3 regions of the Streptomyces sp. ICC4 genome follow, and region 2 is predicted to be linked to each of the others. Evidence: riboswitches for the same ligand, from Rfam matches in the RefSeq annotation. Region 2 holds a riboswitch; each other region holds the start of a gene.

Region 1 (9,909 bases), 560 kb from region 2:
CGCTGATGGACGCCTGCCGGATCGCATGGGATGCCACCGGCACCACGTACGCCGGCGCCTGCCTGTCGGCAGTCGGCGCGCAGGGTCTGCAGGACGCCTCCGCGATCCCCTCGCGCACGGTCGCGGCCTGGCTCCAGCAGATCGAGAGCGGCACCGGCCTGACCGGGATCGACGTCCTGGTCCTCGACGAGGCGGTGATGACGGACGACCGGTCCGCTGCCAAGCTCCTCACGGAGGCCGCGCGGACCGGCACGCAGATCATCGCCGTCGGCGACCCGCAGCAGCTCCAGGCGATCGGGATCGGCGGGTGGTTCCGCGAGGTCCACCGCCTGGTCGACGGCGAGGTCCTCACCGAGAACCGCCGCCAGGAGGTCGAGGCCGAACGGCACGCGCTGGAGGTCTGGCGGACCGGCGACCACCAGCAGGCGCTGGAGATGCTCGCCGCCGGCGGACGCGTGCACGCGGTGGAGACCGCGGACGAGGCCCGTTCCGAGATGCTCACCGCGTGGGACGAGCTGCGCCGGCAGTGGCCCGACGAGCAGGACCTGCTGTCCAAGCTCGTCGTCCTGGCCCCCCGCAACACGGACGTGGACGCGTTGAACGCGGGCGCCCAGCAGATCCGGCGGGCCGCGGGCGAACTCGGCGACGAGCACACCTACGCCCTGCCCGGCGGCGCCCACCTCACCCTCGCCGAGGGCGACGTCGTCCGCGTCCGCGTCAACGACTACCGCTCCCGCCGCGGCGAGGGCCCCGACGTGCTGAACGGGTACCGGGCCGTCATCACAGAGGTCACCGACGACCACCGCGTACAGATCACGTGGAGGGCCAAGGACCGCACGGCGGAGTCCGGCTGGAGGAACGAGTCGGCGTGGATGAAGCCCGAGGACATCGCGTCCGGCTCGCTCTCCCTCGGGTACGCGATGACCGTCGCGGCCTCTCAGGGGCTCACGTGCGACACCTCACTGATGTACGGGCTCGGCGCGAACGCGTTCGCGACGTACCCGGGCATCACCCGCGCCCGGCAGGCCAACCACATCTGGCTCCCCTTGCAGGCCATCGAGGACCGGGCCACCCAGGCCCGCCTCGGCGCCGCGCGCTCCGAGACCGAGCTCCTTGAGCGCGCCATCCAGTCCTTCGCGAAGTACCTGGGCCAGTCGAGCCCGGACGGGATGATCTCGGACGAGCTGCGGGCCGCGCCGGAGCCGGTGCGCCTGCCCCAGCAGGTCGAGCACGTGGCCGCCCGCGACGGCGCCGCGGCCTCCCTGCGCCAAGCCGAACCGGAGCCAGCCGAACGCCAGGACAAGGCCGCCGAACGCACCGTCGCGCAGGCCCGGGAAGAAGCGGATGCCAACGCCCGGCGTGTGGTCTCCGCTCGCGCCGCGCGGTCCAAGTCGGCGTCCGTGCAGAGGATGGCGGAGGCGAAGAGCCGGCGCGACGCCGACCGCCAGGCCGCCCTCGCGGACAAGCTCGCCGCCCAGGTCGCTCAGGCCCAGCAGGAGGCCGCGCCACCGCAGGCGGACGTCGAGGTTGCTGCCCAGGAGAGTCCGGCCGCGCTCAGCCCCGAGCAGACGGCCCAGCTCGCCCAGCTGCAGCTGGACCGCGAGATGCGGGAGGTTCCCGCCGCGACCTCACGGCCCTACGGGCTGCGGACCGACCAGGAGCTCGCGCAGAACATCACCTACTTCGGCACCCGGGCCGAGGACTACAGGGAGAAGGCGACCAAAGCCCGCGAGGCACACGAGGCGTTCCGGGCCCGCCTCGACCGGGAGGCAGCCACCGGCACCACCTCCGGACAGCAGTGGGCTAAGGACGCCGACGCCGTACTGCACACCGCCGTGGAACTGCTGGGCACCCACCTCAGGGAGGCCGAGAACGCCGAGCGGGCAGCCGACAAGGCCAAGGAGGCCCGGGAGATCCTCCGGGAGGTCGACAAGTACCGCAACGCCCGCTGGCTCGCCCTGCGCCTGGCCGGCACCAGCCGCAAGGAGGTCCAGGAGCTGAGCGGGCACCACCTCGGGCAGGCCCTGGAAGGCGACGCGGAGGTCCAGCGGGCCCGGCAAGCGAGCCGTGACGCGAAGGACGCGGCGTGGGAGACCGTCCGCAGCAGCAAGTACGCCCAGCTGCTCGGGGCGACCAGCTACCCGCCCCGGGAGGCCCACGAGCTCGGCGAGAAGCTGGCCCAGATGCGGGCCGCCCTGCCCCAGCGCGCCCAGGACATCGACGCCATCAACGAGCGGAAGGCTGCTGGCCTCCACGGGGACGCCGTGAAGTCCGGGGAGCAGGCCGTCTACTGGAGCGGCCACGCCCAGCTCGCGCAGACCGAACAGGCCCGGCGCCAGCAGATCGCCGGGAAGTTCCCCCAGCTGCACGAGCAGGAGACCAGCGCCCGCCTGGTCGAGCAGCAGCGACAGGCCGCCGCAGCCGCCGAGCAGCGCAGGCAGCAGCGGGAGGCCGCGCAGTACGACCCGCCGTCCTACAGCGCGCCGACGCAGACGCAGTCAGGGCCGAGCATGAGTCTGTGACCTCAGGCCCGGGGGCCGGCCCCGAGGCTGCGCCGCACGGTCGCGGCCGTGGTCTCGGTCTGCGGGGCGGGCTGCTGGGGAGTCTCCTCGGCGGCCCTCTCCGCAGCGGTCCGGCCACGGACAGCGCGGAGCGCCTGGTCGTCGTCGAGTGGAACCGGACCGTGCCCGAGAGGGCGGCGTTGCGTGGTGCTCACCGCCGCAGTCTCGCAGCAGGGGTGACGGGCCGTCTGACCGAGGGGTGCACCAACTCGGGCCACGACGAGGATGATGTACGCGGACACGAAGACCAGCAACGGGAGGCGCGCATGGACACGGAGCAGTACGAGGTGCGTACCGCCGGGACAGCGGTCTTCACCGACTCCTCATCGGGGCACTGGTCTCGGATGCCGGCGCTCTGCCGCGAGTGCGACGCCCGCACAGGTCTGACGTTCACCGCGCGCGGGGCCGACGCCTGGATCACCTGCCCCGAGAGCCACGTCACCCGGGACTGGAGGCTGAGCCCCGAGGCCGTACGGGACGTCGCCTCGGTGGTCGCCACGTCCGGCGACACCGTGGTGCCCGCCACCGCCGAGATCTGGCTCAAGGTCCGCAGCAACCAGGAGATCCTCTCCGACTGCGAAGACATCGCCTGAGACCAGCCACCCCCGCGAGCGCTACCGGATGGGCTTGGCTGAACCCGGGTTTGCCTCGGGCACTTCGGAGCGCGCCGGGGCCTCCTGTCCGAACCCAGGGGTCAGCAGAAGCCCAAGGAGGGTGGCCACGGCCGCCCCGGAGGCGATCGACGCCACCAGGTCGCCACGGCCGTCGGCCCCTTGGCTTTTCGCCGTGTACTTGAAGACCACGATGCCGATGGCGAAGGCCACCACGATGAGCAGGGCCGCCAGCGGGGCGATCTGAATGGTCACGAAGTTCCTCCAAGCTGTGACCGCCGTCGAACGGCGGCGACTCGTCTGCGTACGCAGACCTCAGCTCTTCTGTGGAGAGACTCGGGGTTGGACAGCAAAGCCGTCCGATCCATCACGGATCATGGTTCTTGAGGTGCGTCCCGAAGCCCAGCCGAGAAGAGCCGGGCACGTCGCACGGCACTCTTGGTCGGCAGGTCCTCGGACTCCCCACCCAGTTGGGGCGGATACCGTTGCGGGACAGTTCCGGATTCGCACCGGATTTCCCTGCGTCGTCCAACAGCCTGATTCTACAGGCCGTGCCGTCCATCAACCGATCCGTTCATGGATGCCCGGCCGACGCGCGTCGGTGGACCCGATCCGGTTGTCCAGGAAGGGCTCCAGGCACGCGTTCGGGTCGTTCTCTGGTCGGCGAGCCCGGCTTCCTGCTCCACTGGGATGAGCGCAATTTCCCGCAAGCAGAGCGATGCAGGAGGCTGTCATGGCACTACGGTTCATCGGTATCGACCCGGACTCCGACACCGGGCAGTGCCCGACGGTGTGGGTCGACGAGGACACGGCTGACGTGGTCATCCAGGGCTGGAATGCGGATGAGGCGCTGCTCGCCCAGTGCCTGAAGACGGGATCGATCCCGCCTACCGAGGGCGTCGTACGGATCCCCGCGCGGATGGCGGCGCTGTTGAGGGAGGCGTGCGATGAAGCAGAACGACGTCGTGCCGGGCTTTGACGTCCTGCTGGACGGCGCCCAGCACTCTGCCCTCCACCTGGAGATGCGCGACGGGTACGGAGTCGCGGCGGAGTCCGCCGGCTTCGCCGACTGGCTGACCACCGGTACCCGCAACACCGACCCCGACTCGGACTACTGGGCGTTCTGGACCGGCCTGGTCCGCCGCACCGTCGCCCGCGGGGTGACCGTGCGGCGGGCCCGGATCGTCTCCGAGCCGCTGTCGGACTACTCGGAGTACAGCCACGCCGGGGCGGTGGTGAACATCGCGGCCGGCGAGGAGATCCGCTACCTGCCCCGCCGCCACGCCTCCGACATCGCGCTCCCCGGCAACGACTTCTGGCTGATCGACGGCCGCCTCATCCGCTGGAACCACTTCACCGGCAACGGCACCCCCGCCGGAGGAGAAATGTCCGACGACCCCACCGTCGCCGCACTGTGCGCGGCCGCGTTCACGGCCGTGTGGGAACGCGCCGTCCCCTACGAGGACTACAAGCCCTAGCCGGAGCAACACGCTGATGACCTCGCCCCTGTCCAGTGCCCAGGCCGCCCGCACCGCGCTCGCCACGCGCCTGCGGCACCTTCGCCTGGACGCGGGTCTGGCCGGCCACCAGCTCTCGGTCGCGTGCGGCTGGCACCCGGCGAAGACCTCCCGGATCGAGAACACCAGGGCCCTGCCCTCCGACGCCGACATCCGCGCCTGGTGTACGGCCTGCGGCGCCGACGGCCAGGCCGAGGACCTGATCGCCGCCGCCCGCAGCGCCACCTCCATGTACGTGGAGTGGAAGCGCCTGAACCGGGCCGGGCTGGCCAGCCTGCAGAAGGAGATCGTCCCCCTGGTCGAGCGCACCCGCGCCTTCCGCGTGTACTGCTCCCACGTCGTCCCCGGCCTGCTGCAGACACCCGAGTACGCGGCCGCCGTCATCACCGCGTACGGCACGTTCCACGGTGCTGCCGACGACGTCGAGGCCGCAGCGGCGGCCCGGGTGAAGCGGTCCAGGGTCCTGCACAAGCGCGGCCGCCAGTTCGCCTTCCTCATCGAGGAATCCGTTCTGCACTCCCGCATCGCCGCCCCGGAGACCATTGCCGCCCAGCTGGAGCACTTGGCCGAGCTCGCCAGGCTGCCGCAGATCTCCCTCGGCGTGGTCGCCACCCGCGCCCCGCGGCCGCTGTGGTCGATGGAGTCCTTCACCATCTACGACGACGTCCAGGTCGGCATCGAGCTGCTGTCCGCACGGGTCACCATCACCGCGCCCGGCGAGGTCGCCACCTACGAGCAGGCCTTCGCCGACCTCGCCGCAACCGCCGTCTACGGGGCCGGCGCCATCGCCCTGATCCAGCGGGCCGCCGCAGCGCACGGGTGAAGGTCCGCAATTTTCCGCAAGAACGTTGAGCGGCCTCTGTCCGGATCCCTAGCTTCAAGGGTGTTGGGATTCCACCGGCAGCACGGAGGCCCCCTGATGAGCGCACCCACCAACAGCCCGGAGCCCACCCAGTGGACCCTGGCACAGCCCGCCTACGGCACCCCCTCCCCCGAGCTGCTGGCCCGCGCGGACCGTGGCCTTGCCCGCTTCCTCGGCGACCAGGACGAGGAGCAGGAGAGCGCCACCGACGGGGGCGAAGCGTGAAGGAGAAGGCCGAGCTCGCCCTGGGCCGCGAGGAACACCCGCTGCTGGGCCACCGGGTCCGCGACATCGCCTCCGGCACCGAGGGCGAACTGATGGCCGTCGTCCTCGAGGAAGTCGACACCCACACCGGCCCGCACTGGACCCGCCGCGCCTACATCCTCCCCGAGACCGGCGGCCGCGAGCTGCCGACCGCCGTGGGCAACATCGAACCCCACGGGGCCCCCTGACCGCTCCGCACCCGGGCGGACGACCGACCCCGGGTGTGGAGCCCAGCACCGCCGTACCAGCCCGACCACGGGCGTACGGGCACCACATCCGACCGCAGAGAGGGCACCTCCATGACCACCGTCATCCAGCCCGAGACCGTCGCCCAACGAGCCCGGGAGATCCTCGCCGTCTGGGAGGCCGACCCCGAATTCGGCCGCCTGTGGGAGAGCTGCGCGAAGTACAACAGCGACTGGACCGACTGCTTCGGGTACACCGTCATCGACCGCTACGACGCCTTCGCGGACGCCCCGGCACTGTTCGTTGAGACGATGCGCGCCATGGCGCTGAAGTCCGCGATGTACGAGCTCACCGGCCTCGACGAGAAGGCCGCCGAACTTGCGCTGCCGGTCCCGGTCGACGTCATGTCGCACGCGCTGATCGCCCAGTTCACCGTCATGTCCCGCATCCAGAGGCGGACCGGCATCCTCTTCGTCCACGCCACGGACATGGAGGACGGGATGTCCGGCGGAACCTGGGTCCCGGGCGACTTCACCCACCAGTGCTACCGCGCGGCCTTCGGCCCGGTGAACGAACGGTTCTGGATCGACGCCGGCGAGACCGAGCGCCGCCGCCGGATCCTGGACGGCCTCTACGCCGAGATCGGCATCACCGAGCGAGGAAAGAAGGCAGCCATCGCCTTCGCGGCCGCGGCGTAGCCGCCGGCTCGTCGTCCAGCGCGATCGGCTTCGGCGGCGGTGCGATCCGGTCCGGCTCCACCCCGATCTTGTGCGGGTGGACACAGGCCGGGGTGCCGTCGGCGGTGTAGCGCCAGCCGTCGGCCGGGTTGAACGGGCACTCCCAGGACGGCCGGTCGTAGACCACGAAGGCCTCGCGCGGCAGCCGCTTCGAGGGGCAGATCCCGCACGCCGGATGGTCCTCGCCCGAGGCGAAGGGCTCACTCATTCCGGCACCGTAGCGCCCCCCAGCACCCTCTGGAGGCCAACCACACGAACGAGGACGGAGCCCACCCCGGAGCCCTGGGGTGGGCTCCGCCGTGCCTTCCGTAACTGATCAGATGACATCAGACCCATTGGACCCAACAGGGTCAATGGCCTGTCATCCAGAGATGTCACCTTGCCCTTGAAATCGAACATGTGAGCTACTGAGGAGATGGCTCCGCTTTTCCCCCACGACCTGATCCGCCTCCAGCACGAGTGGATCCGCACCTACGAGGCGCTCGCCCGGCTCACCCCTACACAGGGCTCCACAGACCTGCGTCGCCGGCTCATCGACCTGTCCGGCGTGCTGGCCGCCCACCCCTACTGGGCGGCTCCCGGATGCTCGCCTGCTCGGCGTACCGAGCTGCTGCGCCGGGCCCGCGCGGTGTGAGGGGCAACGACGCGGAGGGCCCGCCCCCGGTCAGGGTGCTGCTGCCGGACGGGCAGGCGCTGGTCGGCGGGCTGCGGGGATGGACCAGGTCCCCTGCAGGTGCGTGGCTGGGCGAGGTGACGCTCACGGTGTGGCAGGAGCGGGACGGCGGAGTCGTCGAGGCCGCGGAGCATCAGATCACGCTGCCCTCCACTCACGTGCGGCCCCTGGCGGGCGTCTCCTACCGTGCCGTCCGTACCCGGGGAACGGTGCAGGCTGCCGTCCGTGGACCGTCCAGTTCGGCGTACGTCGAAGGGGTCTGGCCGCCCTCCGGAGACCGCTGGATCGTGTGTCCAGGAGGCCTGGTTCCCGGCGCCCGGACGGTTCACCATGCCGGCTGCTGGCTTCCCGCTGATGGCGGCGCAGTCCTGAGTGGTGATGAGGCGCGGGTCGTCCTCGCAGAGTCAGGTGTGAGCGCCTGCGAAATCTGCGGCGTCGACCGCCTGAAGTCCTCCGGGTAGCCGGCCAGCCCCTGCGACGTCCTCGTATCCGCTCTCCGTCTGTACGCCTGGAGCGGTCGGCCTCCGCCGCCTGGTGCTCCGGCTCCTGCTCCAGGCAGGCGTGGAGGAAACCTGTACGGCTTCCTGTCCTCTTCGCAGGTCACAGTGCCTCTCACGTCACCACGAGCAGCGGTGGCGCGTGCCAAGTAAGGACAGAGAGAAGGCCATGGAGATGGAGAAGACGCCGGGGGCGTACCGGGTACGGGCAGAGCGCCGGCGCACGGTGCGCGGGACCGGGGAGACCCGGGGCGACGGCTGGATGCGCACCGAGGCCGACGAGAAGCTGCTCGCACTGGCGACGCGGTACGGGACGCTGACCCTGCACCAGGCAGCCGCCGCGTGCTGGGGCGGGAGACTCGAGACCGCACGGCTGCGGACCCGGGTGATGGCGGAGGCCGGACTCCTGGACCGCTCCGCGGAGGTGAGGTGGGCGGGCACCGTCGTGTGGACCACCGAGCGCGGAGCGCGCATCGCGGGCACCGGGCTGTCGGCGCCGTCCCGGCCGGGTGAGCGGATGCTGCACCGCCTGGCGCTGGCCGACGTCGGGCTTGCTTTGGAGGCGGCCGGGAACGTGCTGTTCACGGAACGGGAGGTCCGTGCGGCGGAGGCGGTCCCCGGGAGGCCGGCGGAGCTCCTCGCGGACCTCGGCGTCCCCGGGGTGCCCGAGGGCGCACGGCGCGGGGAAACCCTCGCGGTCCCCGCCGGTACCCGCGCGGTCCACTGGCCGGACCTGGTCCTCGTCCCGCCCGGAGGGCCCGTGGTCGCCATCGAGGTCGAACTCACCCCGAAGACCAACAGCGAGCTGCGGGCGAACCTGCGCGCCTACCAACAGGCCCGCCGCCGGGTCGTCTACCTCGGCGCCGCCCCGGTCGTGCGCCAACTCCGAGGCCGCCTCAGCCCCAGCGGCCGGTGGATCGACGGCGTCGCCCAGGACGCCGGGCTGCTCCCGCCCGGAGAGCCTGCCCCGGATGCCAGCGGGCTCCTGCGCGTACGACCGCTCACGATCGCGGACCCCGGCGTCGCCCGCCGGATCGAAGTACACGCCGGGCGCTACCGCCGCCTGGACGGGTAGCTGGGACGGAGGCTCCGGGCAGTGAATGGGTGGGGTGGATGAGGGGTGTGGGGAGAAGGCGGAACGGGGTAAAAAGCAGTCAAACAGGATTGCAGCCAGTCTCGTGGGCTCGGAGATGTGCATAGGAGACAGCCGCACACGGCACCGCCCCCCGCACCGCACACCCCGCCGGCGCAGCGCGCGCCGCACGACAGAGGATCACCCTTGAGCACTTTGCGATGGCTCACCGCGGGCGAATCGCACGGCCCCGCACTCACCGCCGTCCTCGAAGGCCTGCCCGCCGGAGTGGAGATCTCCACCAAAGCGGTCGCCGACTCCCTGGCCCGCCGCCGCCTCGGCCACGGCCGGGGCGCCCGGATGGCCTTCGAGCGGGACGAGGTGGCCTTCCTCGGCGGCGTCCGCCACGGCCTCACCCAGGGCGGACCGGTCTCGATCCAGATCGGCAACACCGAATGGCCCAAGTGGCAGACGGTGATGTCCGCCGACCCCGTCGACGCGGAAGTCCTCGCCGGCCGGGCGCGCAACGCCCCGCTCTCCCGCCCCCGACCCGGCCACGCCGACCTCGCCGGCATGCAGAAGTACGGATTCGACGACGCCCGGCCGGTGCTGGAGCGGGCCAGCGCCCGCGAGACCGCCGCCCGCGTCGCCCTCGGAGAGGTCGCCCGCGCCCTCCTGTGGCAGGCGTACGGGATCACCGTCGTCAGCCACGTCGTCTCCCTCGGCGCGGCCGCCGCCCCCGAGGGCGTGGTGCCCGGCCCCGGCGACACCGAACGCGTCGACTCCGACCCGGTGCGCTGCCTCGACCCCGAGGCCTCCGCCGCCATGGTCGCCGAGGTCGACCGGGCCCACCAGGACGGGGACACCCTCGGCGGAGTCGTCGAGGTCCTCGCCTACGGGCTGCCGCCGGGCCTGGGCAGCCACGTCCA
Region 2 (9,909 bases):
CGCAGCCGCACCCCCGCGTACGTCTTGCTCACCGGACTCCTCCACCGTCGGACGGGCCCGGTCAGCATACGAGGACCGCACGTGCCACGAGCCTTCGCAAACTTGGCAATTTCAGCCTCGAAGATTCGCACATCTTGGCAGACGTACCCGCTTGTTGGCACCCAGTGCCAATGCCAGAGTCTGTTCTGCGGCCAGCCGGAACCGGTGGCCGGAACGGACTCCGGACCACCGATTCATGCCCTGATTGCGGTGATCCGGTCAGCCCGCTCCCGGTAGATCGGCAGCATTGCTCAGCTCCGGCCCATGGGCGGGTCCGGTGGCCGCACCCTCTTATCCAGGCACAGAGTGCCAATGCGTGGATGCCTGTCGGGGCATCGGCGACGGCATTGGCAAGACAAGCGACGACGGAAACGGTGACGGTCATGGCAGAGGCGAACACGGCGGCGGCCAAGCAGCTCGAACAGCGCTGGGCGGACGACCCGCGCTGGGCGGGCATCGAGCGCACCCACTCGGCCGAGGACGTGGTCCGGCTCTCGGGCAGCGTCCGCGAGGAGCACACCCTGGCCCGGCGCGGCGCCGAGCGGCTGTGGCGGCAGCTGCACGAGCAGGACTACATCCACGCGCTGGGCGCGCTGACCGGCGGCCAGGCGGTCCAGCAGGTGCGGGCCGGCCTCCAGGCGATCTACCTCTCGGGCTGGCAGGTCGCGGCCGACGCGAACCAGGCCGGGCACACCTACCCGGACCAGAGCCTCTACCCGGTCAACTCGGTTCCCCAGGTGGTCCGTCGGATCAACAACGCGCTGCTGCGCGCCGACCAGATCGCCACCGCCGAGGGCGGCCACGACCGCACGGACTGGCTGGCGCCCATCGTCGCCGACGCCGAGGCCGGCTTCGGTGGGCCGCTGAACGCCTTCGAGCTGACCAAGGCCATGATCGCGGCGGGCGCGGCCGGCATCCACTACGAGGACCAGCTCGCCTCCGAGAAGAAGTGCGGCCACCTCGGCGGCAAGGTCCTCGTCCCGACGGCCCAGCACGTCCGCACGCTCAACGCGGCCCGGCTGGCCGCCGACATCGCCGATGTCCCCACCTTGATCATCGCCCGCACGGACGCCCTCGCGGCGAACCTGCTCACCAGCGATGTCGACGAGCGCGACGCACGGTTCACCACGGGGGAGCGCACGGCCGAGGGCTTCTACCGGGTGGAGCCGGGGATGGCCCCGGTGATCGCCCGCGGGCTCGCCTACGCCCCGTACGCCGACCTGATCTGGGTGGAGACCGGAACCCCGGACCTGGCACAGGCCCGCGAGTTCGCCGAGGCGATCCACGCGCGGTACCCCGACCAGATGCTCGCCTACAACTGCTCGCCCTCCTTCAACTGGAAGGCGGCCCTGGACGACGACCAGATCGCCAAGTTCCAGCGCGAGCTGGGGGCCATGGGCTACCGCTTCCAGTTCATCACGCTGGCCGGCTTCCACTCCCTCAACCACGGCATGTTCGACCTCGCCCGAGGCTACGCCGAGCACGGCATGACCGCGTACGTGGACCTTCAGGAGCGCGAATTCGCCGCCCAGGCCCAGGGGTTCACCGCGGTCAGGCACCAGCGCGAGGTCGGTACCGGCTACTTCGACCTGGTCTCCACCGCCGTCAACCCGGCCTCCTCCACCACCGCGCTCTCCGGCTCCACCGAGGAAGAGCAGTTCCACTAGGCCCGTTCGGGCCCGGCGCCGGTCCGAACCCGGCACCGGTCCGAACCGGCGCCGCGCGCCCGCCGTCCGACGGTGCCCCGGGCCCCTGCCGGCCCCGTGCGCCGACCGCCCCACGCCCGACGCCCCACGCCCGACGCCCCCGCCGAGGAGCAGAACCGCATGTCACTCAAGCCACTGACCAGCAGCGTCAAGGTCCTCGGCGCGCCGGGTGAGCGCCACGAGGAGATCCTGAGCCCCGAGGCCCTGGAGTTCATCGGACGGCTCGACGCCGCCTTCGCGGACCGCCGCCGGGAGATCCTCAAGGAGCGCCGCCGCCGCTCCGCCCACCTGGTCTCCGGATCGCCCCTGGACTTCCCCCGCACCACCGCCGCCGTCCGCGCCGACCCCGACTGGCGGGTGGCCCCGCCCGCACCGGGACTGGCCGACCGGCGGGTCGAGATCACCGGCCCGCCGGAGCGCCGGATGGCGGTCAACGCCCTGAACTCGGGGGCGAAGGTCTGGATGGCCGACTTCGAGGACGCCACCGCCCCGACCTGGGAGAACGTCATCGGCGGCCAGCTCAACCTGCTCGACGCCATCGAACGCCGCATCGACTTCACCACCCCCGAGGGCAAGGAGTACCGGCTCGGCGCGGACCTCGCGACCATCATGGTCCGCCCGCGCGGCTGGCACCTGACCGAGGAGCACCTGGAGATCGACGGCCGGCCCGTGTCCGCCTCGCTCGTGGACTTCGGCCTGTACTTCTTCCACTGCGCCCGGCGCCAGATCGACGCCGGGCACGGCCCGTACTTCTACCTCCCCAAACTGGAGAACCGGTACGAGGCCCGGCTGTGGAACGACATCTTCCTCTTCGCCCAGGACCTGCTGGACATCCCGCGGGGCACGGTCCGCGCGACCGTCCTCATCGAGACGATCACCGCCGCGTTCGAGATGGAGGAGATCCTCCACGAGCTGCGCGAACACAGCGCCGGACTGAACGCGGGCCGCTGGGACTACCTCTTCAGCCTGATCAAGACCTTCGGCCACCGCACCGACTTCCAGCTTCCCGACCGGGCCAAGGTCACCATGACCGCCCCGTTCATGCGGGCGTACACCGAACTCCTCGTCCGCACCTGCCACAAGCGGGGCGCCCACGCCATCGGCGGCATGGCGGCCCACGTCCCGAGCCGGGACGCGGGGGCCAACGCCGCCGCCCTGGCCAAGGTCCGCCTCGACAAGGAGCGCGAGGCCGAGGACGGCTTCGACGGCTCCTGGGTCGCCCATCCCGGGCTCGTCCCCGCCTGCCGCGAGACCTTCGACGGAGTCCTCGGGGACCGCCCGGACCAGCGGGAGCGCACCCGCGAAGACGTCGAGGTCACGGCCGCCGAGCTGCTGTCCGTCCGCCGGACCGCCGCCCCGCCGACCTCCGAGGGCATCCGCTCGAACGTCGCCGTGGCCCTGCGCTACTTCGACGCCTGGCTGCGCGGCAGCGGCGCCGTGGCCCTGAACGGGCTGATGGAGGACGCCGCCACCGCCGAGATCGCCCGGGTCCAGATCTGGCAGTGGCTCCGCCACGACCGGGTGGAGCGCGGGACCGTCATCGACCTCCTCGACACCGAATGCGCGGCCCTGGAGGCCGAGGACCCGCGGGCGCTCGCCCTCGAAGCACGGGAGGTCTTCGTGGACACCGCGCTCTCGGTCCACCTCCCCGCCTTCTTCACGCCCGAGGCCTACACCCGCCACCTCGTCCGCCGCACCGGCGTGCGGGTGAGCGCGTGAGCGCCCCCGCGGCGCCCGCCGGCATCCGGCGCGTCGGAGTCGTCGGCGGCGGCCAGATGGGCGCGGGCATCGCCGAGGTGTGCGCCCGCGCCGGACTCGACACCGTCGTCGCGGAAGCCGACGCGACCGCCGCCCGCGCCGCCGGCCGACGCGTGGCCGACTCCCTGGAGCGAGCCGTCCAGCGGGGCAAGCTCGACCGGATCTCCGCCGAGGACGCCCTGGCCCGGCTCGTCTTCACCGGAGACCTGGGGGACCTCGCCGACCGGCAGCTCGTCATCGAAGCCGTCACCGAGAACCCCGAGGCCAGGACGGAGGTCTTCACCCGCCTCGACAAGACCGTCGAGGACCCCGAAGCCATTTTGGCCACCAACACGTCCGCCATCCCGGTCATGCGGCTGGGCACGGCCACCGGACGCGCGGACCGGGTGGTGGGCCTGCACTTCTTCAACCCCGTCCCCGTGCTGCCGCTGGTCGAGGTCGTCCCCTCCCTCCACACGTCGGCGGACACCCTGGCCGCGGTCGAGGCCTTCGCCCGCGAGACGCTGGGCAAGACCACGGTCCGGTCCCAGGACCGGGCGGGCTTCGTCGTCAACGCCCTGCTGATCCCCTACCTCCTCTCGGCCGTTCGCATGGCCGAATCCGGGTTCGCGAGCGCAGCCGACGTGGACGCCGGCATGGAGCTGGGCTGCGCCCACCCGATGGGGCCGCTCAAGCTCGCCGACCTGATCGGACTGGACACGGTCGCGGCGATCGCCGAGTCGCTGTACGAGGAGTTCAAGGAACCGCTCTACGCCCCGCCCCCGCTGCTCCGGCGGATGGTGCAGGCGGGGTTGCTGGGCCGCAAGAGCGGCCGCGGGTTCCACACGTACGGCCGGGGCTGAGGGGCCCCGGCAGGTCTCCGCGCCGAGGGTGCGCCGGAGACGAGCGGACCCGGCGGGGGCGTGGCGAGTGGTGTCGCCGCACCCCCGCCGTGTCTGGGAACGACCGCCGTCATACGCACCGGGCCCGGACGGGTCTGGGAAGCGACGGCCGGCACCCTTCGCGTCTTCGGCCCCCACCGGGTGGACCGGGTCGACGTGGCCGCGTCCTGCTCCCTGCTGCACGTCCCGCTGGACGCCGATGCCGAGCGCGACATCGATCCGCAGATCCGGCGCCGGCCCGCCTTCGCCCGCCAGAAGACGGCCGAGGTCACCACGCCGGCCCGCGCGATCGCCCAGGGCGCCGACGCCATCCCGGCCGAACTGGCCGCCAACCGCGCCGACCTGGCCTGCCGGGCGCACTCCCCGATCACCCACGACCCGGCCGTCCGGGCCCGCGCCGCGGCGATCACCGGGGCCGACGGCCGCCGCGCCCGGCCCTACGCCGACCGAGCGGCCGCCCAGCGCACCCACCTCGGGCTCCCGCTGCTGCCCACCACGACCATCGGCTCGCTCCCGCAGACCGACGAACTGCGCGCGGCCCGCGCCGACCTGCGGGCCGGCCTCATCGACACCGCCGGGTACGAGGAGCGCATCGAGGACGAGATCCGCGAGGTCCTCGCCTTCCAGGAGGAGACCGGCATCGAGGTGCTCGTGCACGGCGAGCCCGAACGCAACGACATGGTCCAGTACTTCGCCGAGGAGCTGACGGGCTACCTCGCCACCCAGCACGGCTGGGTCCAGTCCTACGGCACCCGTTACGTGCGCCCGCCGGTCCTGGCCGGGGACATCTCCCGCCCCGATCCGATGACGCGCGCTGGACGGCGTACGCGCAGGCCCAGACGGCCAAGCCGGTCAAGGGCATGCTGACCGGCCCGGTCACCATGCTCGCCTGGTCCTTCGTACGCGACGAGGTCAACGACCTGGAGGCGGCCCGCTCGCACGTGCAGGTCGCCCGAGCGCTCGCCGCGCACGGCTACCCGCGCGAGGCCGGACCCGGCGTGTGGGACATCCACGCGCCGCGCGTCCCCTCGACCTCCGAGGCCGCGGCCCCTGCTGCGCGAGGGACTTGAGGCGATCCCGGCCGAACGGCTCTGGGTCAACCCCGACTGCGGCCTGAAGACCCGCGGTTAGAAGGCGGTCCAGGTGAAGGCGACCTTGTCGCCGGCCTTCAGCTTGAACTGGCAGCCGCCGACGGGCGTCGGGGTGCCGTTGACGGAGATGCTCCAGTAGGCGGAGCCGCCGCCGTTGACGTTCTTTATCGTGTCGACGGAGAAGTCGTCGAACGAGGCGTACCAGGTGCCGTCCCAGGTGAAGTGCTTCTTCTTGGCGGCGTCGTCCAGGGCGGCGGTCGGCGTGGGCACGGCGCTCGGGTTGGCCGAGCCGTTGGTGCCGTCGCACGTGTGGGTGCCGCCGGTGACCGTGGTCACGTCGTGGCCCTTGGTCTTGATCTTGCCCTTGAACAGCAGTCCGTTCGGACCCTGGACCGTGACGTTGACCTTGACCGGGGCGTTCGTGTTCGGGACCGGCCCGGCCTGGGCGACCGCGGGCGCCGTGGCGAGCGCGAGCCCCAGGACGGCCGAGGTGACGAGGGTGCGGCGGGCGAGGTTCGGGCGCATGAAGTGCCTTTCGGGCTGGGCCGGTTCACAGCGCGCGCCCGTCCGCCACGGCAACTGCCACCGGCGCCGGTGCCCGGAAGTGGCGGGCAGCGGCCGCCGGTGGGCCGGCGGCTCAAGGCTCCGCGCTGCAGACCATGGCAGTGGGAAGCGGTACGGACCGCGTGCTGGGCTCTCCGACTCGGAGCGCGGATGCGCCCCACACGGTTGCAGGTCAGCGCCGGATTCCCACCGACTTCCCCCAGGTCACACGGCGATTCAGTTGTCGCCCGTACGACCGGGCAGACGCATCGTACGTGGTGCGGACGGCCGCGTCACTGCTCCTGTGGAGGTTTGCCCTCCGCCGCGGACACCTCGACGAACTCCACCTGGCCCTTGGCGTTGAGGCGCAGGATCGGGACGGCCTTGTTGCGCGGATTGCCGTTGTTCTGGAAGGAGATGAACCCGCTGGCCCCGGCCACCTGCTGGGTGCCGTCCATCTGGTGGAACATCCGGGCCACCGCGTCGCCGACGACCTGGCCCTGCCAGCGCGCGGCCATCTGGATGCCGTGCGCCGCGGCGAGGACCGCGTCGTGGCCCATCAGGGCCCCGCCGTCCTCCCGGGGATCGTGCGGGAACCACTGGTCCAGCAGCCCGCCCGGCTGGAAGTTCTTCGCGGAGGGCGCGGACACCGCCTGCGGTGCCGAGCGGTACATGTCCGGGTGGGAGAGGCCGGTGTAGAGCACCTCGATGCCCGTCCCGGCGGCGCGGGCGAGCTGCTCGGCGCTCAGGTTGGTCGTGTCGTCCCCGGTGAACACGGTGAACCGCTGGTCGGTGCAGCTGCGGTTGGCGAGTGCGTCGAGGAAGCGGGTGAGGTGCAGGCCGCGGCCCGCGAAGTAGACGAGCTGGGGGCGCTGCTGGCACAACTGGCCCGGCATGTAGCGCAGTTCGTTCTGCCAGGCACTGCTGACGGAGGAGTCGTAGGTCATCCGCTCGGCGACGAGCCGGTGCTTGTCGCCGTCCTGGAACGCCTTGGTGAAGGCGGTGCCGAGGGTGGAGGCGTACAGGTCCCCCTGCGCCACGTCCTGGATGACGACGGCGGTGGAGACGCCGCGCCGTTTGAGGTAGCCGGCGCCCGCGTACGCCTCGTCCTCGTTGGTGGGGGCGATGCGCACGAAGCCGTTGATGTTCTGGATGTCCGTGGCGGTCAGGGTGGCGCCGACCATCGCGATCCCGTTCTCGGAGAGGCGCTTTATGGCCGCGAGGTTCTCGTCGGTGCTGGGACCGAGGCCGGTCACCGCGACGAGCCGGTCCGGGGAGTCCTTGCGGGCGATCAGCTCGTCGACGGTGTGCTTCCACTGCGTGGACTCGCTGCCCGGGTTGGCGATCAGCAGGCGGATCTTGGGGGTCGCGGCGAGGTCGCCCTGGTTGTGCCGGTACTGGGCGAGGTAGGCGCCCTGGAGTTCGTGGCGGACGCCCTCGGCGGAGTTGCTGTCCTCGGCGGTGGTGGTGAACGAGGTGAAGTAGGCGACGCTGACGTACGGTTCCTTGTCCGCGTTGGCGAGCACCCGGCGGTTCTCCGCCTCGATCTTCCCGCTGACGGAGTCGAGGTGCGGTGCGAAGACGTACGAGCCGTCGCTCACCCCGACGCACTCGTCGGCCGGGCCCTGCTCGACGACCCCGTCGGCGCACCTCGCCTGGCGTTCCTGCAACCAGCCGACGCCCACCCAGAGCGCCGCGGCCAGGGCGACGACCGCGGCCGTGGCGAGCGCGACGCGGCGTACGACGTGCAGGGGCCATTCGAGTCTGGGCATGTGCTCAGGCCTCCCAGCCGGCGGTCTGCGGATCGCGCCAGTGACGGTACCGCTCCGACTCGTTGAACAGGGCCACGATGTCGTTCCTCCGCAGTTGGGACAGCTGGGTGTAGCCGTCGGCGATGATGTCGCCCAGCCGCATGGCGGGGTCGGCGAGCGGATCGCTCCACACCCAGCGAGTGGTCACCAGGGTGTGGATCACGGACTCGGTGTCCACGACGCGCCCGGGCCGGCGCGGGACGAGCCGGCCGAGGAGCTCGAGGGGTCCGCCGTCGGCGGGGAGGCGGTTGGGAGCGGCGGTGATCGTGTCGAACTCCGAGATCCACTGCCCGGCCGGTACGGCGGCGAAGCGCCGGGTCAGGTGGGCGGTGACCTCCTCCGTCCTGCCGAGGGCGAGCTGGTGGTACATCTCCTGCACCGGCTTGCCCTCGTCGCGGTAGTACTCCGCGAGGAGCTCGTGCGCGGCGTCCCACCCGTCCGGGCGGGCGGCCAGCCGCCACAGGAGCAGCCGGCGCAGCCAGGGATGGAGTACGGGGACGACGGCGACGGGCCCGGTCAGCAGCCAGCGCGCGCGGACGTCGCCGAACAGGGAGTCGTCGGGGCTGAGCAGCCGGGTGGCGACGGAGAAGTCCCGGGCGGCGGCGCACTCGGCGAGGGCCGCGCGCCGGGTGGGGTCGAAATCGCGCAGGAGATGGCCGAGGGCGGTGTCGGCGAGGGTGGCCGAGTGCTCCCCGGTGCGCAGCGGCCGGTCGGGCAGGGTGCGCAGCCAGCGGTCCTGCTGGGGGCCCGAGTCCGGGGGCGGCCCGGCCTGGCGCAGCACGTCGAGGACTTGGTGGACGGCGCGCGGCAGCCCTCCGGTGAGCCGGTGCACGAAGGGGGTGAGCCGGGTCAGCGGGGCCAGGTCGCTGTTCCCGCCGAGCTGGAGCTCTATCCGGATCCGCACCTCGTCCAGGTTGAGGTCGCGCAGGCGCAACGGGTACCACCAGCTGTCCTCGCTGTCGCGGGGCGGCCGGTGGGTTCTCCAGTCGGCCAGGGAGGCACGGTCGGGGCCGCGCAGCTGCCAGGGCCAGGAGTCCCCGGTGGCCGGACCCCAGCGGGGCAGCCAGCGGTTGGAGCTGGCGACGACGGTCAGCGGGTCGCTGGCGTGCCCGGCCACGACCGTCTGGTCGTGCCGGGAGCGCAGCAGCAGGTCGAGGAAGCGGCGGCCGTACTCGGTGTGGGAGTTGTCCAGGAGCAGCAGGTAGGAGCGGGGCATGAAATTGCGGGCGGTGTTGCGCCGGAGGTCTTCGAGGAAGGCCGAGAAGAGGACGAGGTCGAGCCGCTCCTGCTCGTTCTCGTCCCCCTCGTGGCGCCAGAGGTTGAGCTCCACGAGGGCTTCCATGGGGTCCGCGCTTCGGGTCATGGGGTGGCGCCCGTACCACTGGGCCCCGGCCGTGAGCCGGTTGCCCAGTCTGCCGCCGAGCAGCCCGGGCATGGTGCGCCGGCCGCGCCGCAGGGCGTCCTGGAAGAGGGCGAGGGCGGCGCTGGAGGCGCCTTCGGGCATGCCGACCGCGCCCATGCCCACTTCGAAGAAGGCGGCCAGGTAGTCGCCGTGCCGGGCCTCGTTCTCCTCCTGGAACCGGTCGAGCTGCTGCTGCACCGCGCGCCGGCCCTCGGCGAGGCTGCGCATGCGCAGCTCCTGGTCGGAGGCGAGCAGGCCGAGGCTGAGCAGTGGGAAGTGGGAGCGGCCGTACCGGGGCAGCTTGCGTTCGAGCTGGCGGGCCAGGAGTCCGAGGGCGTAGCGCGGCAGCAGGGACTGGGCCCCGCCGAAGTTGACGAAGGCGAAGGGGTAGTCGGGCCCGAAGCGTTCCATGAGCGCGCTGTGCGCCTCGCTGGCTCCGCTGCCGGCCGGGCCGAGGAGCATGGTCAGGGGCCTTTCGGCCGCCGGGCTCTCCTTCAGGCACGAGTCGACCAGCGACAGGATGCCGCTGCGGCCCCGCAGGCCCATGCCCGTACCCGGCTCCATCACGTGTGATCCCCCCCAGGACAACGCTTCGAGGAGTAGAGCCTGCCATCCGGAGCCGGACTCAGACAGGGGTTTCCGCTCCTTGATTGGTTTTCGGGTCGCCGGCCGTCCGTC
Region 3 (9,909 bases), 3.5 Mb from region 2:
GCCGAGCAGGAGGCCGACGATCGCCGCGTGCTCCAGGCCGCCGATGGCCGCCAGCACGCCGATCGGGTCCGCCGGGTCCGGCTGGTGGAGCTCGAGGGCGCGGCGGACCACCTCGACCTTGCGGGCGTGCGTCTCGTCGTTGATGCCGGTGCCGCGGCCGGTCACCTCCGCCGGGTCCACACCGGTGAAGACCGAGATCAGGGCCGCGGACACCGTGGTGTTCGCGATGCCCATCTCGCCCGTCAGCAGCGCCTTGTTGCCCGCGGCGACGAGGTCGCGGGCCGTCTCGATGCCGACCTCGATGGCGGCGACCGCTTCCTCGCGGGTCATCGCCGGGCCGACGGAGAGGTCGGCCGTGCCCGGGCGGACCTTGCGCGGGAGCAGCCCCGGCGTGGCCGGGAGGTCCCCGGCGACGCCGACGTCGATCACGCAGACCTCGGCGCCCACCTGGTTGGCGAACGCGTTGCAGACCGCGCCGCCGCCGAGGAAGTTGGCGACCATCTGCATGGTGACCTCCTGGGGCCACGGGGTGACGCCCTGGGCGTGCACGCCGTGGTCGCCCGCGAAGATCGCGACGGCGGCCGGCTCCGGGATCGGCGGCGGGCAGACCCGGGACAGGCCGGCCAGCTGCGCCGAGATGATCTCGAGCATGCCGAGCGCGCCCGCCGGCTTCGTCATGCGCTTCTGCCGCTCCCAGGCCTCGCCGAGGGCCTTCGCGTCGAGCGGGCGGATGCCGGCGACGGTCTCCGAGAGCAGGTCGTGCGGCTCCTCGCCGGGCAGCGCGCGGCGCCCGTACGTCTCCTCGTGCACGACCCAGGACAGGGGGCGGCGCTGGGACCAGCCGGCCTGGGCGAGCTCGGGCTCGTCGGGGAACTCGTCCACGTACCCGACGCACAGGTACGCCACGACCTCCAGGTGCTCCGGCAGGCCGAGCGCGCGGACCATCTCGCGCTCGTCGAAGAAGCTGACCCAGCCGACGCCCAGGCCCTCGGCGCGCGCGGCGAGCCAAAGGTTCTCGACGGCGAGGGCCGAGGAGTACGGGGCCATCTGCGGCTGGGTGTGGCGGCCGAGGGTGTGGCGGCCGCCCCGGGTGGGGTCGGCGGTGACGACGATGTTCACCGGGGTGTCGAGGATGGCCTCGATCTTGAGTTCCTTGAACTGCTTGGCCCGGCCCTTGGGCAGCGACTTCGCGTAGGCCTCGCGCTGGAGCTCGGCGAGCTCGTGCATCGTGCGGCGGGTCTCGGCCGACTTGATGACGACGAAGTCCCACGGCTGGGAGTGGCCGACGCTGGGCGCGGTGTGGGCCGCCTCCAGCACGCGGAGCAGCACCTCGTGCGGGATCGGGTCGCTGCGGAAGCCCTTGCGGATGTCACGGCGTTCGCGCATGACGCGCAGCACGGCCTCGCGTTCGGCGTCGGCGTACGCGGGCGCGGGCTCGGTGGCCCCGGCCTCCGGGGCGGTCTCCGGCTCCGGCTCCGGCGCCGGTTCGCCTTCGGGCTCGGATGCGGGGCCGGTGCCGGCTTCCGCCTCGGCGGTGGGCTCGGCAGCGGGCTCGGCAGCGGGCTCGAAGGCGGTCTCGGGCTCCAGCGGTACCTCGGCCGGCGCGGCCGCGACGGCCTCGGGCTCCGGCGTCGGCTCGGCGGCCTGAACCACCGTTTCTGCGGGCTGCGGCTCGGGCTCCGCGGCCTGCTCCACGACCGGCTCGGGCTCCGGAGCGGGCTCGGGGGCCGGTACGACGACGGCCTCGGGGACCGCGGCGACGGGCTCGGCCTCGGCCTCGGGCTCCGCGGCGGCCTCGGCTTCGGCTTCGACCGGCCCGGAGCCCGTGAAGGCGACGGCGGCGGGGGCCGGCTCGGGCGCGGGCTCGGCCACGGGCTCGGGGGCCGCGAAGACCACGACGGGCTGGGGCTCGGACGGGGACTCGGGCTGCGGCTCGGGCTGGGCCTCCGCGGCGACGACGGCCGCCACGGGCTCAGGCACGGGCGCCGGCTCGGGGGCCGCCGCGGCCTGCGGAGCCTGCTCCACCGTCCACGGGGCCCCGGTCTGCACCGGGATCTCGGCCTGCGGCAGGTCCAGGTACTCGGGTCCCGCGGTCGGCGGACCGGCCTGGAGCACCGGGCCGGGCGTCACGGGGGTGCTCAGCAGGGAGACGAGCGGCTCCACGGCGGGCACGGCGGGCGCGACGGGGGAAATCGCCCGGCTGCCGGCGTCCGGCGTACCGGCGACGTCCCCGCACGCGGCGAGGGTGATCAGGAGCGGGACGGGTACGAGTGCGCGCAGCAGGGCGCGGGGGTACGACGGCACGGCGAGGCCTCTCCGGGGGATCCGCGTCCCCTGGTCGAACGGTCGAATCGAAGAGGCGGTGCGTCAGTGTCTGACTCCCGGCGCCCGCGGGGCTCCGGTCACAGTGGCGGGACCGCACCGGATTCGCACCGGTTTCCTGTCCTGCACCGCCTGGATAACTCGGACGATTCTGCCAGACGGGTGACCCCGGCCGACGCCCGCACCCGAATCGGCCCTACGGCGCGGGCCGTCGCGAGCCGTCGGGGTTGTGCGGTGTCGTCGGATCGTCCGGGGGCCTGGGCAGGAAGGCGAGGGCGCCCATGCCCTCCGTGCGGGACCAGGTCCGGTACTCCGCCGCGGTCTCGACTCCGTGAACGAACCGCTCCGGTTCGGCGGGGTCGAAGTCCTGGTGGACCACTCCGGCCACCTCCAGGATGTCCAGCAGCATCCGGGCCGTCAGCGGGGCGTTGAGCTGCTCGGCGACGCCCTCGGCCCCCCACCGGATGATGGTCTCCGCGGCCCGGGCGACGCCCTCCGCCGTGGCCGTGGGAAGGGCCAGCGCGAGCGAGGCCCGCACGATCTCGACCGCGTCCTCGGAGCGCACGGATCACCGCCTCCTTTCGCACACGATGCAGAGGCCCGCGCGAGCGGTGAAGCCCAGGGCCAGTTTGCCCGTGTTCTGCGCCTGCCGCAGGCACTCGTGCCGGTCGAGATGAGCGTACTGCTGGGTCGACATCGTGTCCCTGACGAAGACCTCCCAGTGGTCCTGGGCCTTCACCCAGTCGTTGCGGTGCGCCACCCGGACCCAGGTGTCGACGAAGTCCTGCCGTGCGTGGGTTCCGTGGAAGTACGGCCCCAGATCGTCTATGAGGCCGGGGAGGCGGACCCGCTGACGCAGCGTTCGCCGCTGGAAGAGGGTGTTGGTGGAGATCGACTTCACGCGGCTTATGCGTTCGGCGATGACATGGCCGGCGAACCCACCGATGATGGCCGGGACCAGGAGCCAGCCGACCAGCGAGGCCAGCCACAGGAGCACGTGCTTCGGGGCGTCGATCAGGGTGAACACCCGGTACACGCTGCTGGGGCTGCCCGCCCGCGCCGCGAAGACGTACAGGAGCACCAGGCACACGGCCATGGGCAGTCCCCAGTCCACTATCCACTGGGTGACCCCCTTCAGGGCCTTCCGCGAGCGCCACAGGCGCAGCCAGCGCCGCAGGAGGCGCCGGCGATCGGGCGGCAGATCGAGATGGCCTGGCACAGGGATGGGTCCGCCGAGCAACTGTTCCCCCCGGATCTCCGTCACGCCTGAGCGCGATCAACTCCCGTCATATACCGGGAATCCCCGCCGCGTACAAGACCGCACACCGAGCCCCGGAAACGCCTGTGGCCCGGGCTCGACGACTTGGTCGTCGAGCCCGGGCCACAGGACTTCTCGCGTTGCAGGGGTGGCAGGAGTCGAACCTGCGACATCTGGTTTTGGAGACCAGCGCTCTGACCAGCTGAGCTACACCCCTTCGGTGGGTCCAACCATGCCATGGCGTCCGCCTGAGATCCAATCAATTCGGTGGTCGACGGCCGAGAATTTCGTCGCGGGATCGGGCGCCGCAGGAGCGGAGCCAGTCGATGAGCGCGATGTCCTCGCCGGTCAGGGCAGCGTCGAGGGGGGTAAGGGAGCCGTGGCCGATCCAGTTGATGTCCGCTCCTCGAGACAGCAGGTATCGGGCCGTGGACAGTCGGCCCCCGTGGCACGCGCCCCAGAGGGCTTCGGTGACCTCCTCGGGATCCGCCCCCGCGGCGACGAACTCCCTTACAGGGCCGAGCAGTCCGAGGGCGGCCGCGTCCCACAGGGTGGGGCGGGCCCCAAGGTCCAGGAGGCGGCGCGCCGCGCGCCACTGGCCGAAGCCGGTCGCGTCGGCCAGCGGAGTGCCGCCGCCGAGCACCGCGCCCGGGGCTTCGATGTCGGCGCCCGCCTCGACGAGGGCGTCGAGCGCGGGGACGTCGTCGTTGCTCGCGGCCCAGTGCAGCGGGGTCTCCTCGTGCGAGCCGCCGAACCGGGCCCCCGGGTCGGCGCCGGCCGCGACGAGGGTACGGATCACCTCCGCGGTCCGGGGGCGGTGCCCGGGCCAGTCCACGGCGATGTGCAGCAGGCTGCGCTCGCCCGCCGCCTCGCCGTGCCGCACGATCCGGGCCCCGGCGAGCCCGGGGTGCGCGGCCAGCAGCCGCCCGAGTCCGTCGAGGTCGCCGGCCCGGATCGCCGACGTGACGGCGACGGCGAGCGGGTCCTGTGCCGGGAGGGAGAGCATGCGGCCAGCCTACGAGGCGACGAGCGGCGGGCGGGGGACGAGGGGCGAGGGACGAGGGGCTGGGCCGTGCGACGAGCAGGCAGTACCGGGCAGGCCCGGGCGGCCCCCAACCCAACGGCCCCGCGTCACAGTTCGATTCGGCGTTTCCACCAGGGGAGGTCGGGGGGAGCGAAGGGGTTGTGGGCCGTGCGTCGGAGGATCTGGGCGTCCACGGGAGCGAGGAGCGCGTGCAGTTCGCGTCGCGCTCTTTTGGGGAGGGCGTGGAGCACTATCTCCAGCAGCGTGCGGACGTTGTAGTAGCCGCACTCGAGGTTTCCCTGGTCGTATCCGTAGAACGGGGCGAGATCCCGCCTCGGCCTACGGGCAAGGGAACTCCATCGGTGGAACGCGTGCGCGACCTCGCCGACCGGGAGACCTCGACTGCGCTCGAAGTGTGCAAGCTGCCCGTTCGTCGACGCAGAGATCCCTCGGATCACGGCTGTCCGTCGGTGCGGAGCCTGGTCGGCCCGGCGTGAAAGCCGGAGCCTGATCTCGCCCGGCGATCGGCGAGGCATGGGCACTTCTTCGGGTGGAAGGTGGGAAGTCCCGCGACGTTAGAACATTTGACGTTCGGAATCAAGATCCAGACGATCGAAGGGTTCCGCCTGCTCAGGTCGTCTGACGTCCGGCGACTCGGCCGGTTATTGCCCGCTGGCCGCGGGCCATTGCCCTCAGGATCCTGGCGCCGCTGGACCACGCCTGGAGGGAGTCGGCCCGGCGGCGGCCGACCACGGTGAGGGCGAGGGCGGCGAGGCCCACCGGCAGGGCGAGCGCCGGGCGCGCGGCCCGGGCGCCCCACGCCCGTAAGGCGGGAACGGCGGTGCCGAGGGTGGCCAGGGTGACGGTCGTGGTGGTCTTCTGGGTGGACATCTTGATGCTCCCCGCTGGGTGGGCCTCGGTTACAGGCTCATGTTCCTGCGGGGAGCCGCCACACCGCGTCCCGCTGTGGAGTGGGGTTTGCGCGTTGCTCTCAGGTATCGAGATCACGTCTGGGCGGCGAGTCCCCCGGCCCCTGGCCCGTCGACCCCCGTACCACCAGCTCCGGCTGGAAGACGTACTCCGTGCGCTGCACCGGGGTGCCGGCGACGGCCTCGAGGAGGGCGCCGACCGCGGCCGTGGCCATGGCGCGCACCGGCTGGCGGATCGTCGTCAGCGGCGGGTCCGTGAAGGCGATCAGCGGGGAGTCGTCGAAGCCGACCACCGAGACGTCCTCCGGCACGCGCAGCCCCCGCTCGCGCGCCGCGCGGATCACACCCAGCGCCATGGGGTCGCTGCCGCACACGATGCCCGTGCAGCCGCGGTCCAGCAGGGCTCCGCCCGCCGCGTGGCCGCCCTCCACCGTGAACAGGGTGCGCTGGATCAGCCCCTCGGCCGCCGCCGAGGGGAGCGCGGCAGTGAAGCCCGCCTCCTTGCGGGCCGACGGGACGTAGCGCGTCGGCCCGATGGCCAGGCCGATCCGCCGGTGCCCGAGGTCCTCCAGGTGGCGTACCGCCATGTCCGCCGCCGCGCGGTCGTCCGGGGAGATGAACGGCGCCTGGACCTGCTCGTTGAAGCCGTTGATCATGACGAACGGGACGCCCCGGGCCGCGAGCCGCTGGTAGCGGGACGGGTCGGCGGAGGAGTCGGCGTGCAGGCCCGACAGGAACACGATGCCCGTGACCCCGCGCTCCTCCAACTGCTCCACCAGCTCGTCCTCGGTCGCCCCGCCCGGCGTCTGCGTGCACAGGACCGGCGTGTAGCCGTGCCCCGCCAGCGCCTGCTCGATGACCTGGGCGAACGCCGGGAAGATGGGGTTGGTGAGCTCCGGGATCAGCAGGCCGACCAGGCCGTTGCTGCGCCGGCGCAGCCGTACCGGCCGCTCGTAGCCCAGCAGGTCCATGGCGGCCAGCACCTTGTGACGGGTGCCGGACGCCACGCCCGACTTGCCGTTGAGGACACGGCTGACGGTCGCCTCGCTGACCTCGGCCTGCGCGGCGATGTCCGTCAGCCGGAGCGGTGCGGTCACCCGCGCCACCACACCGCCGTGTCGGGTGCCAGTACGTCCGGGTCGGCGAGGTCCCCGCTCGACAGCAGGGCCGTGCCCGGCGCGGGTATCCGTACCGGCTCGTCCGTCGTGTTCACCGTGCACGTGAAGTCGCCGCGGCGGAAGGCGAGAACGCCCTCCGGGGCCTCCAGCCACTCCACGGCGTCGCCGGCGCCCAGCGCGGGGTGCGAGCGGCGGATCCGCAGCGCGGCGCGGTACAGCTCCAGCGTCGAGTGCGGGTCGCCGGTCTGCGCGGCCACGCTGAGCCCGGCCCAGTCTGCGGGCTGCGGCAGCCAGCTTCCGCCGTCACCGAACCCGTACGGGGCCCGCGTACCCGACCAGGGGATCGGTACGCGGCAGCCGTCGCGCAGCCCGTCCTGTCCCTCGCCCCTGGCGAACGCCGGGTCCTGGCGCACGGAGTCCGGGAGGTCCACCACCTCGGGCAGACCCAGCTCCTCGCCCTGGTACACGTACGCCGACCCGGGCAGCGCCAGCATCAGCAGCGCGGCCGCCCGCGCCCGGGCCCCCCTGCCCCTTGTACCGAGTACCGCCCGGCGTGGCCTACGGCCCGCCGGGCGGAGTCATGAAGACCGGCCGGGCCCAGTCCGGGGGTTCCGGGGGCGGTACGCGCCTCCCCGAGATCCCGGGCGGCCTGCGATCCACCCGCACGGCCGGACCGGCCCGCTGCTCGTCGGCGCCGTTCCCGGCCCCGGCGGCGGCTGTTTCGGTGGCCGTGGCGGCGCGCAGGGCCGCGATGAACTCCCGGCAGGATTCGTAGCGGTCCTCCGGGACCTTGGCCATCGCCTTCGCCACGACCTCGTCGGCCGCCCGCGCGATCCCCGGCCGCCTCTCGGCCAGGGGAGCCGGCCGGTCGTACTGGTGCGCCCACAGCAGCGCCGGAACGTCGTCGCGCTCGAAGGGCGGCCCGCCGGCGAGTGACTCGTAGACGACGCACCCGAGGCTGTAGACGTCGCACCTGCCGTCCACCGGCCTGCCGGCGATCTGTTCCGGCGCCATGTAGTCGAGCGTGCCCACGAACTCGCCCGCGGTGGTGAACCCGGTGAGCGACAGAGCCCTCTTCGTCAGCCCGAAGTCCGTGAGGTACGCGTGCTCGGGGTGGTCGCTGTCGGTGCCGGCGGCGACCAGGATGTTGCCGGGCTTGACGTCCCGGTGCACGAGATCGTGCTCGTGGGCCGCGTCGAGCGCGGACGCCACCTGGGCCGCGATGCGCACGGCGGTCGCCACGGGGAGCAGCCCGTCCCCGTCCAGGAGGGCCCTGAGGTCCGGGCCGTCGACGTAGCGCATGGCGATGTACAGGAGGCCCTCGGTCTCACCGGCTTCGAAGATCGGCACGATGTGCGGGTGGTCGATCCTCGCGGCCACGCGGGACTCGTGGGTGAAGCGGCGGCGGAACACGTCGTCGCGGGCCCGCTCCGGGGCGATCAGCTTGAGCGCGACCGTACGGTCCAGGCGCAGGTCCTTGGCGCAGTAGACGACGGCCATGCCACCGCGGCCGATCAGGCGCTCGATCCGGTAGCCCGCGATCTCCTGGCCGATCAGGCCGGAGGCCCGGCCCGTGTGAAGGCCTCGGTTCGCTGGCGTGCCCATCAGGCGCCTCCCCGCACCCCGGCCGACCGGGCGAGCGCTGCGTGCGGTCGATCGAACCGGCCGCTCTCCGGTACCCGAAAGTCTATCGAGTGATCCATCCGCGTGCCCGGCAAGGGCCCCGCGCACGGTGCGCGGGGCCCTTGGAAAACGTGCCGGCGGGGGTCAGTCCTCACCTCCGTTGCCTCCCCGGCCGCCCTGGCCGCTGGTCTGGCAGCCGATGCCGATGCAGATGCCGCCGTCGCCGCCCGTGCCGCCCTCGCCGCCGTCGCCGCCGGGCCGTGCGGCCCCGCCGTTGCCACCGTTGCCGCCGTTGACGCTGCCGCCGCACACTCCGGCACAGACCCCGCCGCGACCGCCGGCCGTGCCGTTGCCGCCCACGGGGCCGGTCGTGCCGTTGCCGCCGTTGGCGCTTCCGTTGCACTGGCCGACGCAGACGCCGCCCTTGCCGCCGTTGGTGCCGTTGACCGATCCGTCGCACTGGCCGGCGCAGACCCGGTCGCCGACGCGGACGCTTCCGTTGCCGACGTTGACGCTGCCGGCGCCGGCTTTGAGCTTGCCGATCACCTTTCCGGTACCGAGCCGGTTCCCTCCCTGGCCGCCGTCACCGGCGCCGTAGGCGAGGCCGTGCTGCTGGCTCGCGACGACCTGGGTCGCCGTGGTGGCCGGGGCCGCCATGGCGGCGGGCGCCATGGCGCCGGCGCCGATCAGGGTGGTCGAGACGGCGAGACCGATACGAAACTTCCAAGACTGCAGTCGCATGAGATTCTCCCTAGCCGAGAAACTGATTCCGATTCCACCGGTGATTCCGGTTCCGAAAAGACGCGGGCTCCCCGGCCCATTCGGGCCGGGGAGCCCTTCCCCCCCAGCTTTACCGTCCTTGGTTCCTCACTGGGAGAAGGGGGAGTCGCCTCCCATCAGGGCGAACCAGTCACCGTCTTCGTACTGCTGCTTCCAGGTGTCGAGCTGGCTCTCCGAGATCTTGTACTTGTCGGCGATCTTCTCCTTCATCTCGTCCGAGTCGTCGGCCAGCAGGATCATCACGATCTGTACCTTGTCGACCACCGAGAGGTCGGACTTGTCCTTGTCGGGCAGGTCGCTGAAGCGGAGGCATCCGGAGCGGCCGGACTTGCCGGGCTCACCGGGCTCGCCGGGCTTGCCGCCCTTGCCACCTTCTCCGCCCTTGCCGCCCTCGCCGCCCTTGCCGATCCTGAAGCAGGGTTCCGGGTGGTCAGCGACGACCGAGGAGCTGGTGCCGGCCGAGGTGGGGTGCTCCGACGCCTGCGCGGCACACGCCGTACCGGTGAAGAAGGCCAGGGAGACCGCCGCCAGGATGAGCGGACGCTGCCAGGTGGTCGTGAACATTGGATTTTCTCCGTTGCCGAGATCAAAAGGCCCGGGGCCGGGGGAGCGGCCGTCATCGCGGGGCCGTCAGGGCGGCGAAGGCCGACTCGTGGGCCCGGCGGCGCGAGCGGTCCCGGGCGAAGACCTCGCGGGCCACCGCGGCCAGCACCGCCGCCGGGGCGTGCAGGTCGAGGCGGCTGGCCTCGGCGACCTGCTTGGACCAGGCGGCCGGTACCGCCGCCCCGCCGGACAGCGCGCCCGCGATCGCCCCCGCCATGGTGGCGATGGAGTCGCAGTCCCGGCCGTAGTTGA

The links. Region 2 has a riboswitch for cobalamin ahead of DRB89_RS24840 (DUF4430 domain-containing protein). Riboswitches for the same ligand answer to the same signal wherever they lie in the genome.
Region 1: another riboswitch for cobalamin. It lies ahead of DRB89_RS22085 (hypothetical protein); the one in region 2 lies ahead of DRB89_RS24840 (DUF4430 domain-containing protein).
Region 3: another riboswitch for cobalamin. It lies ahead of cobT (nicotinate-nucleotide--dimethylbenzimidazole phosphoribosyltransferase); the one in region 2 lies ahead of DRB89_RS24840 (DUF4430 domain-containing protein).

What each region holds. Positions count from the first base shown of each region.
Region 1 covers NZ_CP030286.1:4,757,876-4,767,784, reverse strand. Annotated here, with positions in the region: gene mobF (MobF family relaxase) at 1-2,522, shown strand, start outside; gene DRB89_RS22095 (hypothetical protein) at 2,525-2,716, opposite strand; gene DRB89_RS22090 (hypothetical protein) at 2,828-3,154, shown strand; gene DRB89_RS22085 (hypothetical protein) at 3,176-3,427, opposite strand; cobalamin riboswitch at 3,599-3,746, opposite strand; gene DRB89_RS22080 (hypothetical protein) at 3,906-4,151, shown strand; gene DRB89_RS22075 (DUF6879 family protein) at 4,120-4,650, shown strand; gene DRB89_RS22070 (helix-turn-helix transcriptional regulator) at 4,667-5,512, shown strand; gene DRB89_RS43775 (hypothetical protein) at 5,609-5,776, shown strand; gene DRB89_RS22065 (hypothetical protein) at 5,773-6,003, shown strand; gene DRB89_RS22060 (hypothetical protein) at 6,115-6,699, shown strand; gene DRB89_RS22055 (hypothetical protein) at 6,650-6,946, opposite strand; gene DRB89_RS22050 (hypothetical protein) at 7,154-7,372, shown strand; gene DRB89_RS22040 (hypothetical protein) at 8,078-8,983, shown strand; gene aroC (chorismate synthase) at 9,188-9,909, shown strand, end outside.
Region 2 covers NZ_CP030286.1:5,319,883-5,329,791, forward strand. Annotated here, with positions in the region: gene DRB89_RS24815 (short-chain fatty acyl-CoA regulator family protein) at 1-32, opposite strand, end outside; gene aceA (isocitrate lyase) at 423-1,706, shown strand; gene aceB (malate synthase A) at 1,866-3,464, shown strand; gene DRB89_RS24830 (3-hydroxybutyryl-CoA dehydrogenase) at 3,461-4,345, shown strand; partial or broken gene DRB89_RS44865 (5-methyltetrahydropteroyltriglutamate--homocysteine S-methyltransferase) at 4,529-5,512, shown strand; gene DRB89_RS24840 (DUF4430 domain-containing protein) at 5,512-6,000, opposite strand; cobalamin riboswitch at 6,146-6,284, opposite strand; gene DRB89_RS24845 (branched-chain amino acid ABC transporter substrate-binding protein) at 6,312-7,790, opposite strand; gene DRB89_RS24850 (hypothetical protein) at 7,795-9,795, opposite strand.
Region 3 covers NZ_CP030286.1:8,800,063-8,809,971, forward strand. Annotated here, with positions in the region: gene cobT (nicotinate-nucleotide--dimethylbenzimidazole phosphoribosyltransferase) at 1-2,304, opposite strand, end outside; cobalamin riboswitch at 2,349-2,481, opposite strand; gene DRB89_RS41450 (hypothetical protein) at 2,519-2,887, opposite strand; gene DRB89_RS41455 (DUF6313 family protein) at 2,891-3,541, opposite strand; tRNA gene DRB89_RS41460 (tRNA-Trp) at 3,724-3,797, opposite strand; gene DRB89_RS41465 (ankyrin repeat domain-containing protein) at 3,840-4,586, opposite strand; gene DRB89_RS41470 (hypothetical protein) at 5,235-5,495, opposite strand; gene DRB89_RS41475 (LacI family DNA-binding transcriptional regulator) at 5,596-6,630, opposite strand; partial or broken gene DRB89_RS41480 (DUF3459 domain-containing protein) at 6,627-7,169, opposite strand; gene DRB89_RS41485 (serine/threonine-protein kinase) at 7,210-8,256, opposite strand; gene DRB89_RS43515 (hypothetical protein) at 8,419-9,015, opposite strand; gene DRB89_RS41495 (hypothetical protein) at 9,142-9,618, opposite strand; gene DRB89_RS41500 (ADP-ribosylglycohydrolase family protein) at 9,671-9,909, opposite strand, start outside.